3 regions of the Roseateles aquae genome follow, and region 3 is predicted to be linked to each of the others. Evidence: predicted binding sites of a transcription regulator. Region 3 holds the regulator's gene; each other region holds the start of a gene.
The links. The regulator sigma-54, encoded in region 3, starts transcription at its own class of promoters, with help from an activator protein. The targets are predictions, from matches to a motif close to TGGCANGNAANCTGCTTT.
Positions count from the first base shown of each region.

Region 1: the regulator sigma-54 is predicted to act here: its motif matches at 1,981-1,998, upstream of RQP53_RS01555 (PEP-CTERM sorting domain-containing protein).
Region 2: the regulator sigma-54 is predicted to act here: its motif matches at 3,279-3,296, upstream of glnA (type I glutamate--ammonia ligase).

Region 1 covers NZ_JAVXZY010000001.1:347,801-353,570, forward strand. Annotated here, with positions in the region: gene RQP53_RS01550 (nitroreductase family protein) at 1-870, shown strand, start outside; gene RQP53_RS01555 (PEP-CTERM sorting domain-containing protein) at 1,088-1,909, opposite strand; gene RQP53_RS01560 (S1C family serine protease) at 2,091-2,870, opposite strand; gene RQP53_RS01565 (GNAT family N-acetyltransferase) at 2,873-4,114, opposite strand; gene prsT (XrtA/PEP-CTERM system TPR-repeat protein PrsT) at 4,328-5,770, opposite strand, start outside.
Region 2 covers NZ_JAVXZY010000009.1:173,378-179,147, forward strand. Annotated here, with positions in the region: gene glnL (nitrogen regulation protein NR(II)) at 1-940, opposite strand, end outside; gene RQP53_RS19760 (hypothetical protein) at 1,034-1,579, opposite strand; gene glnA (type I glutamate--ammonia ligase) at 1,769-3,184, opposite strand; gene RQP53_RS19770 (competence/damage-inducible protein A) at 3,455-4,249, opposite strand; gene RQP53_RS19775 (EI24 domain-containing protein) at 4,283-5,185, opposite strand; gene RQP53_RS19780 (sterol desaturase family protein) at 5,264-5,770, opposite strand, start outside.
Region 3 covers NZ_JAVXZY010000003.1:65,613-71,382, reverse strand. Annotated here, with positions in the region: gene RQP53_RS09145 (LysR family transcriptional regulator) at 1-902, opposite strand, end outside; gene RQP53_RS09140 (RNA polymerase factor sigma-54) at 916-2,427, opposite strand; gene lptB (LPS export ABC transporter ATP-binding protein) at 2,440-3,216, opposite strand; gene lptA (lipopolysaccharide transport periplasmic protein LptA) at 3,213-3,833, opposite strand; gene RQP53_RS09125 (thiol:disulfide interchange protein DsbA/DsbL) at 3,972-4,640, opposite strand; gene RQP53_RS09120 (SPOR domain-containing protein) at 4,736-5,410, opposite strand; gene argS (arginine--tRNA ligase) at 5,494-5,770, opposite strand, start outside.

The DNA.
Region 1 (5,770 bases), on a different contig from region 3:
GGCCTACGACTGGAACACCAACGACGCGGCGATGCACCTGACGACCCGCGCCCGGTCTTTGACATTCGCTTCATTCAGGACCGCAGCGTCAAACCCGATCCCCTCGCCGACTTCATCAAAGAGCGCCGGGTCCAGCGTCGGCCCATGCAAAGGCGGCTGTTGAGCGAGGCAGAGAAAAGCTCACTGGAAGCCAGCGTCATGCCCCGGCATCGCGTGCACTGGATCAGCGGTCCGCAGGCACGCCTGCGCGTGGCCAAACTGCTCTTTCACTCCGCCCACCTAAGGCTGACGATTCCGGAGGCATATCAAGTCCATCGCGATGTGATCGAATGGCACGCTCAATTCAGCAAGGATCGGATCCCCGACCAGGCCTTGGGCGCCAGCCCGATGACAGTACTGATGATGCGACAGGTGATGAAGTCCTGGGAGCGCGTCCATTTCTTCAACCGATTTCTGGCGGGCACCTGGGCCGCCCGGATCGAACTGGACTTCATCCCATCACTGGCATGCGCCAGCCACTTCTTGCTGATACCACCACATCCCGCCACTTCGATTGAGGACTATGTCGAAGCCGGCCGATCTATTCAACGCTTCTGGCTGACGGCAGCGCAGTTGAATCTGCAACTTCAACCCGAGGTCACGCCTCTGGTTTTTGGACGTTACGCCCGAGAGCGGCGTGAATTCTCCGCCCGACCGGGCGCCACGGCGGAAGCGAGTGACATCCGTCGGCGCTTGCAGAAGCTCGTCGGCGAGGCCGCGGCAGATGCTGCCGTCTTCATGGGCCGCGTGGGGCAAGGCAAGCCCGCATCGGCACGATCCACCCGCAAGGACTTGGCCGATCTGATGATCAGCTCAAGCGCCAGACAGTAGCGACAAACACCCCATTGCGGCGCGGCAGCGGCCCGTCGCACACAAGCGGGCTGGCACCTCCGCCAACACGGCTTCACCCCACTGAGACAAAATCGAGTGAGCGTGCTGGCAGCAGCCCATACGCAAACGAAATGAAAAAAAGGGGCGAGATTTTCATCCCGCCCCTTTTACTGGATCAGCTGAGCTGGCAAAAGCCAGCTCAAGCGATACAGAGTGCTCAGCCCTTGTTGGACTTGCGACGACCGATGGCAGCCAGGCCCAGCAGGCTCAGGCCAGCCAAAGCCAGCGAACCCGGCTCAGGGATCGAGCGAACCAAGTAAGCATCGCCACCGGAGTTGGCAACGAAGCTGCGGCAGCTCTTGGACGCGTCGAACGAGCACTTGGCATTGCTCAGCGTCGCGCCAGTGATCGAGTTGTTGGTAGCGGCTTCGAACAGCACCTTGCCGCTCAGCAGATCAGCCTGCAGCGAAGTGCCGGTGTTGTCCTTCAGGTCGAACATCGGGTTCAGGATCGCGCCCAGCACGGTCAGAACGGTCGAGTCGCCGTTGGTGGCGCCGATGATGTTGGTCGAGTTGACGTTACCGCCCAGACCGACGATCGAGCCAGCAGCGTAGACACCGCCATCGCCTTCCATCAGGAAGTTGCCCGAGGTGAACTGGTACTTGAAGCCGCCACCGGGGTTCAGGCCAGTCACAACACCAGCCACATTGGAGAAGGTCAGTTGCAGACCATCAAACAGGGGCTTGGGAATGCCGACGTCGCCGGCACCAACCACGTTTTCCTTGGTGTAGGAAATGCTGAAGATTTGACCCGATTCGATGAACTTGGCGCCGACGAAAGCGTTGCCGCTGCCGTTGACTTCCTGCTCAACCGTAGCCGAACCGCTGACCAGGTTCAGACGGCCGATGTTGATCTGATTGCCTGTCGGGGTGAACAGCTGCCAGCCGTCCAGCACCTGATAGCCGGCCGAAGCGGGCAGAGCAACTGCCGCCAAGGTAGCTGCTGCGGCGACCGCGCGAATTGCATTCTTGATATTCATGACTCACTCCAATTGATTTGGGCTCTTACCTTGGCGACTCCTTGTTCAGGAGCTACCCCGCCACAACACCAAAAGCAACAGCCATGCCAAGTCAAACAACTTGTTTAAATTCAACAACTTACACAACACGCCAATCAAGCCAACCGGCACACTGTAAAACTTGCCGACAGGCAAAAGCCGCTCAGGGCAATAGCAAGCCCGCCTGCTTCAACAAACCCTGAACATACTGAACAGGTATGGCGTAGCTCACACCCGTGGGTGTCGAGATCGCCGATTCCTTGTCACGGCGCACCAGCACCATGTTCAGCACCCCAACAACCGCGCCTGAACTCAACTCCATCACCGGGCCGCCGCTGTTGCCTGGATACGCCGTCGCATCGAGTTGCAAGATATCGAAGCTGCCTTCGCGAAGACGTCGCACGGCCTGCTCGGACAGCGCATTCGCTGCAGGTGCTTGCATGGTGATTGCACTGATCGACGAGACGATCCCCCGATGGGTCACCAGAGAGAAGCCGAGCGCCCCGGCCAGTGGGAAGCCAAGCACGGCAATGCTCTGCCCCTCCCTGACTTGACCAGGCGTCGCCAGCGACAAGGCTGGAACCTTCGCGCCTTCGAGCTTCAGGAGTGCTAAATCGCGGGCTCGGTCCAAAGCCTGGACCTCGACAAAGCGTTGTTCATACCGCCCCCTCGCGAGTGGCACCTGCACGGCCAGACGCTTGTCCGCATTGACGCTGTCAGGCGGCGGCAAGACGTGGGCATTCGTCACCAGGTAATGGCCATCAGCAACGACAAAGCCTGTGCCATGAAAGGTGAATCGTGGCGTATCCAGCGGTGAATACGTACCAACAGGCAGGACAGACGGTCGGCTGGCGTCAATCAGGTCAGGAAGCGTTGGCTCGGCAGCCAGGGCCACCGACGAAGTGCCGAGCAGGGCCAGTAAAAAAGCACGCCTCAGCGCCATAGTCAAGTCAAGTCCTGGTGAGTCTGCCCCATTTCGAGCGCACTAACGCAGGCGCGCCACACGGCATCCGGCTCGTCGATCTTGAAGCCGTAAAACACACCGGTCTCGGTATCGCGCTGCCGCACCGCCGTCGCAGTGATGCACGAGCGTTCTTGCCCGCCCAGTTCAATCGTCGCCACCCCCGCCTTTTGCAAGGGCAAGTCAAGCTTGCATTGCGCTTGGAAGCCTGAGAACGAGATTTCGATCACCTCCAGCACAAACAGCTTGGCTTCAGTACCTTCGCCAAACTCAATCTGCCCAGGACAGCGGATCGAGTAGCGCTGGTGGCGACGCAGCGGATGGGTGTCCTGCGTCGGACCGGACAGCATCGGCAGCACCGAGCGGTATTCGTAGAGGTTGTAAATCGACCAGAGCAGGGCCTTCTTGCGATCATCCAGTCGCTCAAGCACCGGACTCTTCTTGTTGAAAAAATAGTCCAGCAACTCCGGCGTCATCACCGGATCGTTGGTGGTGAAGTAGCGACGCTTGGGCCACTTGATGTTCTCCAAGCGGAGCATGAAGAAGTATTTGTGCAGGTTCTTGCGTAGCGAGCGGCCGCCATAGCAGCGGCGAAAGATGTCGGCTGCGAACTTCAGGTCCAGCGTTGCACCCACTGCTGGAGCCCCATTGGCAAAGTCATACTTGTCGACCACATGGGCTTGCAGGCGATCGAAGAACAACAGCGCCTCATACAGCTCAATCTTCTCCGGATTGACTGCAATGACCAGATGGCGTGTATCGAAGTACTCGCTGCAGTATTCCCGCATGAATTTCATCAACGGGAACAGGATGGCCCCCCCTGTCTTGCGGAACTCAGGATGGACGGCCAGCGCCGAGATTTCAGCGATATTGCCTTCCTTGGCGCGCACCGCCGTCAGGTCAAAGATGCTCTGCAGGGGGAAGCCGAACACCCCCTCGCGAATCATCGAAATGGTGCCGACGACCCGTCCATCGTATTTCGCACAAAGTGTGGTCGTGGTGGGCAAGGCGTGGTAGATCGTGATCCGCATGCCGGATGGATCTGGTTCCATGAAGCCGCTGGCCACATAGGCATCGTGCAGGATGCTGAAGCAGGCCTCGAGTTCTTCCTTGGTTTCCGCGATTTTCAGTTCGAGCCGAAGATCTGGCTCCGGATCGCAGTCGACCATCCAGCGGTAGAAGGCAAACCTGCTGCTCTGAGGCAACGCAGAGAACATGCGCCGCATGCCTTGATGCAGCCTTTTGCGAAGGCTGGACCGCCGAATTCCCGTCATCTGCTGCCCCTGTTGAACGGGATCAGCCGACCACAAGCCTGTGTCGCACGCTGTCCCGCAAGATGAGCAAGGCAAACGTCCGGGTGGCTACACGCCAACCGGACGATGTCTTAACTCTCGTATGCAGCGAGACTAACAGTGACGCCTCAGCGCCACAAGCATGAACTACAGCTGAGTTTGCAGCTTCTTGACGGCTTCCTGATCGCTGAATTTGTCGCCGAGGGCCGCCAGCCGCTTCAGTTCAGCGGCGGCTGCCGCCTTATCGCCAGTCGCAAGCAATGCTTCGGCGAGCCGCAGCCGCGCATCGTTCATTTCAGGTGCCAGTGACACGGCTTTGCGCGCCGACTCCAGGGCTTTGCCCCCCTGCCCGGCCGCCAATTGCATTGCCGCCAAACTGTCCCAGTAATTACCGATGCTCGGTGCCAGTTTGACCGCCAACTCCGCATAGGCCAGTGCGCCAGACTTCTTTTGTTTCTGCAGCGCCCAAGCCAAGTTGTTCGCCGCGGCAGCATGCGCAGGCTGCAGCTTGAGCAGCTCCGAGAACAGTTGTTCCGCACGCGCAAAGTCGCTGTTGCGTAAGGCGCGCCCGCCCAAGTACTCGCGGAACAATGCATCCTTGCCGTGATCCTTCAGCCACAGGGTCTCAAGCCGCTTGGCATCGTCCGTCTGCTTCGCGAAGATCAGCGCCTCATACAGCTTGATGGCCAGGTTCGCATCAGCCGGTGACGCCTCCAGCGCCAGCTTGTACGCCGCCGCCGCCGCTGGCCAGCTGCCTTTGATTGATTCCAGCTCGCCTTCCAATGTGAAGCCAGCCGGACCTTTTTGCTGCCGCTGAATGGCCTTGACCTGTGACCTGGCATCAGCCTCTTGCTTGGCCATCAAATAGGCACGCATCAGCATGCCTTGGGCAGGCAGATTGGACGGCTGCAGATTGACAGCGCGCTTCAGACTCTGAATTGCCGCTGGCGCATCGTTGCGCAGCATGTGCAACTCGCCGAGCAGCATATGGGGCCCAGGCGCGTTGGGCGCCAAGCTCGTCAGCTTCGAGTAGTTGCTCAGCGCCTGGTTGAAGTCGCCCGACAGCGCCTGAACCTGTCCCAGCGCTTGCAAGAGCTCTGGGCTGTCCGGCATCGCACTCACGGCATCCTGCGCCACCGTCAGCGCCAGTTTTTGCTCACCCTGGCCCAGGTGGTGTTTGACCAGGGCCAAGCGTGGTGCCACCTCGCCGGAGTTTTGCTTGACGACGTCCGTCAGCATGGCCACCAGCGCTTCAGCCGAGGCACCAGCGCGCAGCTTGACTTCGACACGTGTCATCAACAGCGTAATATTCTTCGGGTCGTTTGCGAGCGCCTTGTCCAACCGGGCGAGCGCCTCATCAAACTTGTGCTCATCGCTGTCCAATCGGGTCAAGCTGGTCAGGGCCACCATGAAGTGCGGATCGATTTCCAGCGCCTTCGTAAATGCTGCCCGCGCGGCAGGCAGCCTGCCCCGCGCCATCTCGACACTGCCACGCAAAGCGGCGCCATTCGGCAGATCTGGACGTTTCTTTTCCAGCCGATCGATAGCCACCAGCGCACGATCAACCTCGCCACGATTCAGCAAGTTGCT
Region 2 (5,770 bases), on a different contig from region 3:
TGCGATCGCGGATTTCGGGCGGCACACCGGGGCCGTTGTCTTCGACATGCAATTCCAATGCCAAGCGCCAGCGCTGCTTGCCAATCGTCACCTGTCGGGCCACCCGGGTGCGCAAGGTGATCTGGGCATCACCGTCGCTGATGCGGACCTGCAGCGCTTGCGCAGCGTTCTGGACGATGTTGAGCACCGCCTGTATCAGCTGCTCGCGGTCGCCACGGAAGTCGGGCAGCGAGATGTCGTAGTCGCGCAGCACCTTCAGGCCCTTGGGGAACTCGGCCAGCACCAGCGAGCGCACCCGTTCGCAGACTTCGTGGATGTTCACATCGCCAACCACCTGGGCCTTGCGATGCGGCGCCAGCAGCCGGTCAACCAATGACTGCAGCCGGTCGGCCTCATGGATGATGACCTCGGTGTACTCGCACAGCTCGGCGCCCAGCTCGGTTGGCTGCAACTCCAGCTGCAGCAGCTGGGCCGCGCCGCGCAGGCCGCCCAGCGGATTCTTGATTTCATGGGCCAGATTGCGGATCAGCTCCTTGGTCGCCTGCACCTGGTCCAGCGTGCGCTCCTCACGATCCTGGCGGGCCTGCTGGGCGCTTTCGATCAGCTCGACCAGCAGCTGATCAGGGCGGTCGGTCTGGCTGACGATCACATGCACCGGCAACGGCTCTTCGCCGGGCCGGCTGACGCGGCGCAGCAGCGCATCGAAGCGGCTGCTCGAATAGGCATTGCGCGACACGCCTTCCATCGCCTCGCGCAGCCGCGCGGCATCGGCAAACCAGTCGATCAGATTGCTGCGCTCGACGGCGCGGCGCGACAGCTGCATCACCGTCTCGAAAGCGGTATTGGCAAACAGGCAGCTGCCATCGGGGCGCACCAGGGCCACCATGGTGGCCAGCATGTCCAGCGCCTGCAGGTTGGCGGAGGCGTCCTTGTCACTCATGTCGCAGTCCTCGACGCGAAAGCCAGCGCCGCGCCCGGGCTTGAGCCTTGTTCCCGCTCAGGCAAGACCTGACCCCAGGCGGCACAGCCAGGCTCAGGGCAGCTTGCTGATCTCGCGCTTGATCGCCTGGATATCGGATTCCTGGCGAGCGATATTGGCCTTGAGCTCGGCCACGCGATCCAGATACTTCTGGTAGTTGCGCTCGTCGCCACGGCGCTCCGGATTGCCACCGGCATAGTCGCGCTGCAGCGCGGCGAGCTTCTCTTCGGCCTCGCGCAACTCGTTCTCCAGCACCTTGCGGCGATCGCTGTCGCGGCTGCGCTGCTGATTGGGGTCAACGCGGGCCTCAGCACCGGGCTTGCCCTCCACCGCACCGGGTTTCACCGGCACGGCACCATTGCCCGCCGGGCGCGGCTTGGGCGCTTGCAACACGGTGATGGGCGTGCCCTCTATCGTGCGGCAGCCCTTGTCCTGGGCTTCCTTGGCCGACAAGGCATCGGTGTAGAGCACCGGCGGCCCCGGGCAGCGGTAGACGACGGAGGGCGTCTGCGCCATGGCCGGCAGCGCCAGCAGCGCAGCCAGCGAAAGCGCATGGCCGAGCCGGGTGCGGCGGGCGTGGGATCTGGGCCTGAGGTACATCGGCGGTGGGGCGACTCTTGTTGTTCCAGTTGCGCATTGTGGCGCATTGGCGGTGCGGGCCAAGCGCCTGCGCGCCAAGGGCCCCGCAGCGCCGTGGCGCCGGCCATGAAAAAAGGGACGGCCAAGACCGTCCCTTCGGGCTGAGCGAGGCCTGCGGCTTGCGGTTTGAACGCAGGCCGCAGCAGGCCATCACAGCGTGTAGTACATATCGAACTCGACCGGGTGGGTCGTCATGCGGAAGCGGGTCACTTCCTGCATCTTCAGGTCGATATAGGCATCCAGATAGGAGTCGGTGAACACGCCGCCCTTGGTCAGGAAGGCGCGGTCCTTGTCCAGATACTCCAGCGCCTGGTCCAGGCTGTGGCAAACGGTCGGCACCTTCGCGTCTTCTTCCGGCGGCAGGTGGTACAGATCCTTGGTGGCGGCTTCGCCCGGATGGATCTTGTTTTCCACGCCGTCCAGACCGGCCATCATCAGGGCCGAGAAGCCCAGATACGGATTCATCAGAGGATCGGGGAAACGTGCCTCGATGCGACGGCCCTTGGGGTTGGACACGAAGGGAATGCGGATCGATGCCGAGCGGTTGCGGGCCGAGTAGGCCAGCTTGACCGGGGCTTCGAAGCCGGGCACCAGACGCTTGTAGCTGTTCGTGCCGGGGTTGGTCAGCGCGTTCAGGGCACGAGCATGCTTGATGATGCCGCCGATGTAGTACAGCGCGAACTCGGACAGGCCGCCGTAGCCGTCGCCGGCGAACAGGTTCTTGCCGTCCTTCCAGATCGACTGGTGCACGTGCATGCCGGAGCCGTTGTCGCCAACGATGGGCTTGGGCATGAAGGTGGCGGTCTTGCCATAGGCATGGGCCACGTTCTGGATCACGTACTTCTGCAGTTGCAGCCAGTCGGCGCGCTGCACCAGGGTGCTGAACTTGGTGCCGATTTCCATCTGGCCGGCGTTGGCCACTTCATGGTGGTGAACCTCGACCGGGATGCCCAGTTGTTCGAGGATCAGGCACATTTCCGAGCGCATGTCCTGGCCCGAATCGACCGGCGGCACGGGGAAGTAGCCGCCCTTGACGGTCGGACGGTAGCCGTGGTTGCCGTGGTCGTATTCCTTGCCGGTGTTCCAGGCAGCTTCTTCGGCGTCGATCTTGACGAAGCAGCCGGACATGTCGACGTTCCAGCGGATCGAGTCGAAGATGAAGAACTCGGGTTCCGGGCCGAAGAAGGCGGTGTCGCCCAGGCCGGAGGACTTCAGATAGGCTTCGGCGCGCTTGGCCAGCGAACGCGGATCGCGCTCATAGGCCTTGCCATCGCTGGGCTCGACCACATCGCAGGTTAGGATCAGCGTCGGCTCTTCGAAGAAGGGGTCGATATTGGCGGTGTTGGGGTCCGGCATCAGCAGCATGTCGGAGGCTTCGATGCCCTTCCAGCCGGCGATCGACGAACCGTCGAAGGCGTGACCGGAGGAGAACTTGTCCTCATCGAAGTGCGACACGGGCACGGAAACGTGCTGCTCTTTGCCACGGGTGTCGGTGAAGCGGAAGTCAACAAACTTGACTTCGTTTTCTTTCACCATGCTCATCACATCGGCGACGGTCTTGGCCATCAATCACTCCTCAGCGGATCGGGGTAGAACGGATCTGACAACAAATTCGGCGGACGCCGGCCACTGCGCACAGGGCCGACTTGCACCAACAACGTAAGCAGTTTGCGTGCCAGCCTAAGACCGGTCGCGCCCTGCCAGCGCCAGCGCGGTGCATGGGCCCCAGGGCCCGCGTCGCGCCGGGGCATTATGCGCTGCGCGGGCTTGCGCGCCGATGACGCGCGTCAGCTCAAGGCCGGGTGCCAGCACCAGACAAGTGCACACCCTTGGCCATCATCGCACCAGTTCGGTGCCTATGGATGCACCAAATTGGACGAGGCCCGCCTTGAGCGCCTGATAGGCCGGGTCCAAGGCCTCGGCCTCACCTTTGACGCCCAGTTCGATATGGCGGCCCCATTGCGGGTGGTCCACGCTGGGCAGGCTGAACACCTTGATACCGGGAAACTCGGCCTCGATGCGCTCCATCAGCGGGCTGAGCGTGGCCTCCAGCGCGCCCAGCACAATCATCGAGCGCTCGCGGGTGGCGACGACTCGCTGAAGATCGGCGTGGCGCTGGTCCAGCACCCACTCGATCATCGGATGCGCCATCACCGGAAAACCCGGCACGAAGTAGACGCTGCCGACGTAGAAGCCGGGAATGCGGTTGTAGGGGTTCGGGATGATCTGCGCGCCGGCCGGGAACATGCCCATCTGAAAACGGCGCAAGGTATCCGGGTGTTCGGGGTCGGCCTGCTGGCCCTGCTCACGCGCCATCTCGCAGACGCGCTGCCAGATCAGCTCGCGAGCTTCCGGATGCAGGGTCAGGTCTTGCCCCAGCGCCGCGGCAGCGGCCTGGCGGGTGTGGTCGTCAGGCGTGGCGCCAATGCCGCCGCAGCTGAAGACCAGATCGCCGCTGGCAAAGGCCTGGCGCAACTCGGCGCTGATGGCGGCGCGATCGTCGCCCAGGTAATGCGCCCAGCTCAGGCTCATGCCGCGCGCGGCCAGCAGTTCGATGACGCGGGCCAGGTGCTTGTCCTGGCGCTTGCCGGACAGGATTTCGTCACCAATGATGATCAGACCGACATTCATGCTAGGCACTCAGTTGGACATTCAACTTGAGGCTCATACCGGCGGCAGCGTCTGAACGGCACGTCCCTCGGGGTCACCCGACGAACCGGCCAGAGGCTCCAGCACCTCGACGCCATCGATCAGAGTCGAACTGGCCACACGGCTCAGCCGCAAATCGTTCAGTGCCGCCAGCGCATAGTGGGCAAACCACAGCGAGGTGAAGGCAAACACCAGGGTGTACAGCCACACTGCGGGCACGGCCAGCAAAGGCGCCGCCGGGATGAAGATGAAGAGGATGCTGGCCGGCGCCGCGCCGAGATAGCCGGTCAGCATGCCGATGGCCAGCAGCTGGAACTTGTGCTCGGACAGCAGTTGGCGGCGCTCCTGCGGTGAGGCATGGTCTGAGAGCACATCGAAGGCAAACACCCGGTAGCCCAGCCAGCCCCAGATCAGCGGCGGGATGAACAGGATCAGCGGCGGCACCAGCCACAGCGGCATGCTCAGGACGATCAGCGCCAGCGCCAGCAGCGTGTGGCCGATCGACCAGGCCACGCTCATCAGCAGCGAGCCGCCATGCTTCAGCTCCAGCGCCGGAAAACGGCGCAGCGCGACCAGGCGCACCATCGCCGGCGTCATCATCAGCGCCACCAGCAGGAGGCTCAGGAGCAGCACCACCGGAATCGCAATCGCCAGCACGATCAAGGGGGCAATCATCGTGCGCAGGCTGCCCAGGCCCACATGGGCCAGCCAGCCCAACACGGTGTCAACCAGGCGCCAGGATTCCAGCGAGATGCGCACCGCGTCGACCGCGTCTTCCCAAAAGAAATAGCCGGACACACCGGCTGCCAGCCCGCAGATCAACAGCGGCGCCAGCGACAGCAGCATCACCCGCGGGTGCAGGCAGTAGACGGCGGCGCGCCAGAAGGCGTCGAGCACGCGACCGGTGGCATTGAGCATGGAAGGTTTCCCAGAGCGCCTCAAGACCGAGGCGGCGCAAGCATAGCAACCGGCCGCGCCACCTGCATCAAGCGGGCCTCAGCGCCCGATCAAGCGGCGCAGCCCCAACCACTGCTGGGCCCAGAAACCGCGGCCATAGTCGCGGCCCTGCTCGACCTGATCACGCACGCCGGTGGCGTCCCAGCGGCGCTCGAAATTGGCCGTGCCAAAGACGATGTCCCAGACCGGAAACAGCACCGCGAAGTTATGGCCGCCCAGCGTGCCCTGCCCCTCGGACTCATGGCCGATGCCGACCGCATGATGCAGCCGGTGATAGCGCGGGCTGACGATCAGCCGCTCGAACAGCGGCCCGAACCAGACGCGCAGATTGGCGTGCTGCAAGCTCTCCATCAGCTGCGACAGCGCGATCAGCGCCACGAACTGTCCCGGCCCGACGCCGATGAAGCGCGCCAGCAGCACAAAGGCGGCATCGCGCAGCACATCGTCGAGCAGGTGGTTGCGGTTGTCGCTCCACATCGTCATCTGCCGCTGGCTGTGGTGCAGCGAGTGCAGCGCCCACCACCAGTTGAACTGATGCTGGGCGCG
Region 3 (5,770 bases):
CCAAAGACCTGCAGCAAAAACTCCAGGAAGGCGCGCGTTCGCGCCGGCATGAACTTGCGGGTCGGCATCGTGGCCCAGATCGTGAAGCTGAACAGGCGCCACTCCGGTAGCACGCGCTCCAGCGCCCCTTCCAGCAGCGCGTCGCCGATCACAAAGGTCGGCAGGCCGGCGATGCCCAGGCCATGCAAGGTCGCCGCGTAATTGGTGTCGATCGATGAGGTGCTCAACACCGCCCGATCGGGCACACCGCTGAAGGTCTCGTGAACCGTGCCTTCGCCCAGTCCGCCACGAACAAAGACGATGCCGCGCTGCAACTCGGGGATCGAGGGCCGGATCGAGTCATGCCCCCTGAGGTCTCGTGGGTGCGCCGGGCGCCCGCATCGATCCAGGTAGTCTGGCGAGGCGCACATGATGACCTCGGTACGCGCCAGACGCCGGGCCACGAAGTCGCCTTCGAGCGGGTGGCGAGAACTGAGGATGGTGATGTCGAAGGCCTCGTCCATCGTCGCCACCGGACCCGGCGCATGCAGCTCGAGGGTGATGTGCGGGTACTGCTGGCGAAAGCGCGGCAGGTGCTTGGAGAGCTGATGCACGGCAATGGCGGGTGGCACCAGCACGCGCAGATGGCCGCGCGGGTCATTGGTTGACGCCGACGCCAAGGCCTCGGCCTCCTCGACATCGGCAATGATGCGCCGCGCCCGCTCCAGGTAGGCTTCGCCGACATCGGTCAGGGCCAGCTTGCGTGTCGTGCGATTGAGCAGCCGCGCTCCCAGATGCTCTTCCAGCTCCGCGACCAAACGGGTCACAACCGCTGGCGCCAGATCCAGCGCGCGGGCGGCGCCAGCAAAACTGCCCTCGTCAATCACTCGCGCAAAGGTGCGCATGGCCCGCAGCTGGTCCATCAGAAGGCTCCCTTCAGATCGTCTTGCGCAGATTGGCCGGCGCGATCTTCAGCGCCTCGCGGTACTTGGCCACCGTGCGCCGCGCCACCTGGATGCCCTGCTCTTCCAGCATGCTCGAGAGCTGGCTGTCCGACAGCGGCTTCTTGGCGTCCTCGGCCGCGACGAACTGCTTGATCAAGGCCCGCACCGCCGTGCTGGATGCATTGCCGCCCGACTCGGTATTCAGGCCCGAGCCAAAGAAATACTTCAGCTCGAACGTACCCCAGGGCGTGGCCATGTACTTGGCCGTGGTCACCCGCGAAATCGTCGATTCATGCAAGCCGAGCTCATCGGCAATCTCGCGCAGCACCAGCGGTTTCATCGCCAGCTCGCCATGGGTAAAGAAACCGCGCTGACGATCGACGATGGCCTCGGAGACGCGCAATATGGTGTCAAAGCGCTGCTGGATATTCTTGATGAACCAGCGCGCCTCCTGCAACTGCGTGCCCAGCGGCGAATTGCTGACACCACCGCGGGTGGCGCGCAGCGCCTGGGCATAGAGCTCGTTGATGCGCAGCTTGGGCGCCACATCCGGATTGATCATCACCCGAAAGCCGCGGCCGGCCTTCTGCACGATCACATCGGGCACCACCGCCTGCGCCACATTGCGCGCGAAGCGGCGGCCCGGCTTGGGCTCCAGCCGCCCGATCAGCGCCTGCGCCTCGCGCAGCAGCGCCTCGTCGGCGCCGGTCAGGGCCATCAGCTTGCGGCTGTCACGCTTGGCCAGCAGCTCCAGATGCTGCTTGCAGATCAGGATGGCGACCACCTGGGCCTGGCTGCGCGGCAGCGCCCGCAGCTGCAAGACCAGGCATTCCGAAAGATCGCGGGCGCCCACACCAGCGGGCTCCATGCTCTGCAGCCACTTCAGTGCGCAGCGCAGCAGGCTGAGCAGCTCCTCGGCCTGCTCAGCCTCGGCGCCAGCCGACAGCGCCGCCGCAATCTCTTCCAGGCTGTCTTCGAGATAGCCATCCTCGTTCAACGATTCGATCAGCACATGCAGCGCCGCACGGTCCTCGTCGCTCAAGCCCATGCCGGCCATCTGCGCGTTCAGATGCTCCTGCAGGCTGATCTCGGCCGATTCACGGTCGCTGTAATCGCTGTCGTCATCGGGCGCAGTACCGCCGCTGTTGCTGGGCAGTTCGCGGATGCCGTCGAAGTCGTCGCCCTCGGTGCCGTTTTCCCAGTCTTCGCGCTCGGTCGTGCCGAAGTCATCGGCACGGATCTCGGCCACCGCCTCGCCATCGCCGGCCGCCTCGGCGCTGCTGGCCGCCTCGTCGCGCTGACTGGCCGACAAGCGCTCGGCCGGCTCCAGCTGCGGCGCCTCGGCGAATTCCTCGTCGGTCTCCAGCAGCGGGTTCTGCGCCAGCATCTGCTCGACTTCCTGATGCAGCTCCAGCGTGGAGAGCTGCAGCAGGCGGATCGACTGTTGCAGCTGCGGCGTCAGCGACAGATGCTGGGAAAGGCGTACCTGCAGTGAGGGCTTCATCGTCCGAGCCGCCTACATGCGGAAGTGTTCGCCCAGGTAGACCTTGCGCACATCGGGGTTGTCGACGATCTCGGCCGGCCGGCCTTCGGCCAACACCGTGCCCTCGCTGATGATGTAGGCGCGGTCGCAAATGCCCAGCGTCTCGCGGACGTTGTGATCGGTGATCAGCACGCCGATGCCGCGCGCCTTCAGGAAACCGATGATGCGCTGGATCTCCAGCACCGCGATCGGGTCGACACCGGCAAAGGGCTCGTCCAGCAGGATGAAGCGCGGCTGCGTGGCCAGTGCACGGGCGATCTCGACACGCCGACGTTCACCGCCTGACAAGGCCGGCGCCGGGCTGTCGCGCAGCTTCTCGATGCTGAGGTCCTGCAGCAGCTGTTCCAGCGCCTCATCGACACGGGCATTGGGCCAGGCCCGGCCCTGCTCATCGAGCTGCAGCTCCAGCACGGCGCGGATGTTTTCCTCGACATTGAGCTTGCGAAAGATCGACGCTTCCTGCGGCAGATAGCTCAGGCCGAGCCGCGCACGCTGGTGAATAGGCAGGCGCTGCACCGGCTGACCATCGATGCGGATCTCGCCGGCATCGGCACGCACCAGCCCGACGATCATGTAGAAGCTGGTCGTCTTGCCGGCGCCATTCGGGCCCAAGAGGCCGACCACCTCGCCGCTGTGCACATCCAGGTGCACGTCCTTGACGACGCGGCGCATGCCGTAGTGCTTCTGCAGGCCCTCGGCCTCCAGGCGGCTGCGCGCGCCCGCCTCCAGCGCTGGCACCTGGCTGTTCATGAGGGCTTGCGCGGCTGCAGCACGGTGCTGGGCTGCAGCGTCAGCGGCGGTGCGCTGGCCGCGGCCTCGGGCGCCGAGGCGCCACGCGGCATCAGCACCACGCGCACCCGGCCGTTCGGGTGCGGCGAGGTCTGGCCGCCCTCGACGCTGAACACCTCGGTGCGGTTGTCGTAGAGGATGACGGCGCCGGTGACTTCATCGGCCACCGCTCCGCTGCGCGTGCGGCGCACGACCGCATTGCCAACAAAGCGGATGGTGTCGGAGCGGGTGTCGTACTCGAGCTGTTCGGCATGGCCCTCGATGGCCTCACCTGGAACATCTCGGGCCTGACGGAAGCTGACCGGCTTGCCCGCCTCGCCGCTGGCGTAGGCCTGGAAGAAGCCGTCACTGGCCTCGCGGACATCCAGCCGTTCGGCCTTCAGCAGCATGGTGCCCTTGCTGAGGATGACGTTGCCGTTGAACTCGGTACGCTGCTTGACCACATCGACCCGCCCGCCCTTGTCGGAGCTGATGTTGAGCGGCTTCTGCGCATCAGCGCGCTCGGCATGCGCCGGCATGGCCAGCAACAGGCAGGCCAGCAGCGCTAGCGTGGGGAGAAGGGTCTGGTTGGATTTCATACGGCACAGTTCTTGCAGGCCATTCTGCCATGCCAAAGTGCCGGCGAGACCCGCCGAACAGGGGGCCACGCCACCATCTTCCATTGCCATGTGAAGAAGGGCGCCTTTCCCCGATCCGGCTGGCGCCCTGCCCGGCGATCAGCCGCCCTTGCGAATGCGCTGAATCAGCGTGTCGACCACCTGCAGCGCGCGCTTGCCGGATTCAACTTCGCTGATGCGCAGGCCGGCCGAGGACATCGCCGGCGAGGTCAAGAAACGGCCCGCCACGCCCAGTGCCGGCACACCGTCGATCCGGTAGTCTTCCGACAGCTTCTTGGCCTGCATGCACTTCGTGTTCACAGTAAAGGAGTTGAAGCTTTCTTCGAACTTGGCCGGGTCCACGCCGAGCTTGGCGACAAAGCCGGCCACGGTCTTCACATCGTCCAGGCTCTGGCCGTAGCGATGGATGGCGTCAAAGATGGCGGTGTGAACCTGCGCTTCCTTGCCCATCGCTTCCAGCGCAAAAAACACCTTCTGGTGGAAGGCCACATTGGCGCGGAAGCTGACATGCACCTGGCGGAAGCTGACGTCGGCCGGCAGCTGTTTGGCCCAAGCCGAGATCTCCGGCTCAAAGGCAAAGCAGTGCGGGCAGCCGTACCAGAAGAACTCGACGACCTCGATCTTGCCCGGCGTGCTCGGCAGCGGCTGGCCCAGGCGCTGGTAATGCTGGCCTTCAACAAAGCCTCCTTGCGCCTGCGCGCCACCGGACGCCGCCAGCAGACCCAGGGTGGACAGGCCCAGCTGGGCCGAGAACTCACGACGCTTCATGCTCATTCCTTGACTGACTCGTTTTCCTGGCTGGGCCAACGATGGCCGCCCGGCAGGGATGCTAAGCGATCTTGGCCGGGCGCGCCCGGCGCGGCTCAACGCTTCATGGGCACCAGATTCGCTTCAATGCCAGCGGCTTCCAGCTTGTGCTGCAGCGCCTCGGCCTCGTCGCGGGCATCGATGGGACCCAGCCGCACGCGGTAGACGGTGCGGCCGCTCTGTTCCTTCTCGAACACCTTGGCGGCAAAGCCCTGGATGGCCAGCTTGGCACGCTGCTGCTCGGCGTCTTCCGGCTTGGTGTAGGCACCGGCCTGGATGAAGTAGAGATTGGGATCGGCCGGCGGCGCGCTGGCGGCCTTGGCAGCAGGCTTGGCGTCGGCCTTCACCTCAGCTTTGGCTTCTGGTTTGACCTCGGCCTTGGCCTCGGGCTTGGCTTCCGCCTTGACCTCTGCTTTGACGTCCGCCTTGGTTTCCGGCTTGGCCGGCGCACTCGGCGCAGCCGCCTCGCCGCCCGGCGCCGGGCTGACCACGCCGCTGGCGGCCTTCACCGCGGCCTTGCCGGCCAGCGGGGCATTGGGATCCCAGTTCTTGTTGCGGGCGGCCTCTTCGGCGTCCTGCTCGGCGGTGCGCTGCGGCACCTTGTTGATGAAGGGAATCGGCACCTTGGTGATGTACAGCGCCACGCCCAGCGCAATGGCCAGGCCCAGCAGCAGGCCGACGATCAGCCCCAAGACAAAACCACCACGTTGCTTGTCGCCACCCTGAGCCATGCCATCTCCACAAATGAGGCAAGGTCGGCGCCGACATCGGCACCGCCTTGAATGCGCCGGATTCTAGTGTCGCGAGGCGACGCTCAAGCCGCCTGTTCGCGCGCCATCACATCCGGCGCGCTGACACCCAGCAGCGCCAACGCATTGCGCAGCACCTGGCGGGTCGAGGCCAGCAGCGCCATGCGGGCGCGGGTCAGGGCCGGATCGTCGGTCAGGAAGCGCTCGGCAGCGTAGTAGCTGTGGAAGGCGCCCGACAGATCGCGCAGATAGAAAGCGATATCGTGCGGGGCCAGGTCTTGCGCGGCGCTGCCGAGCATGCGTGGGTAGTCGGCCAGCTTCAGCATCAACGCGGCCTCGGCT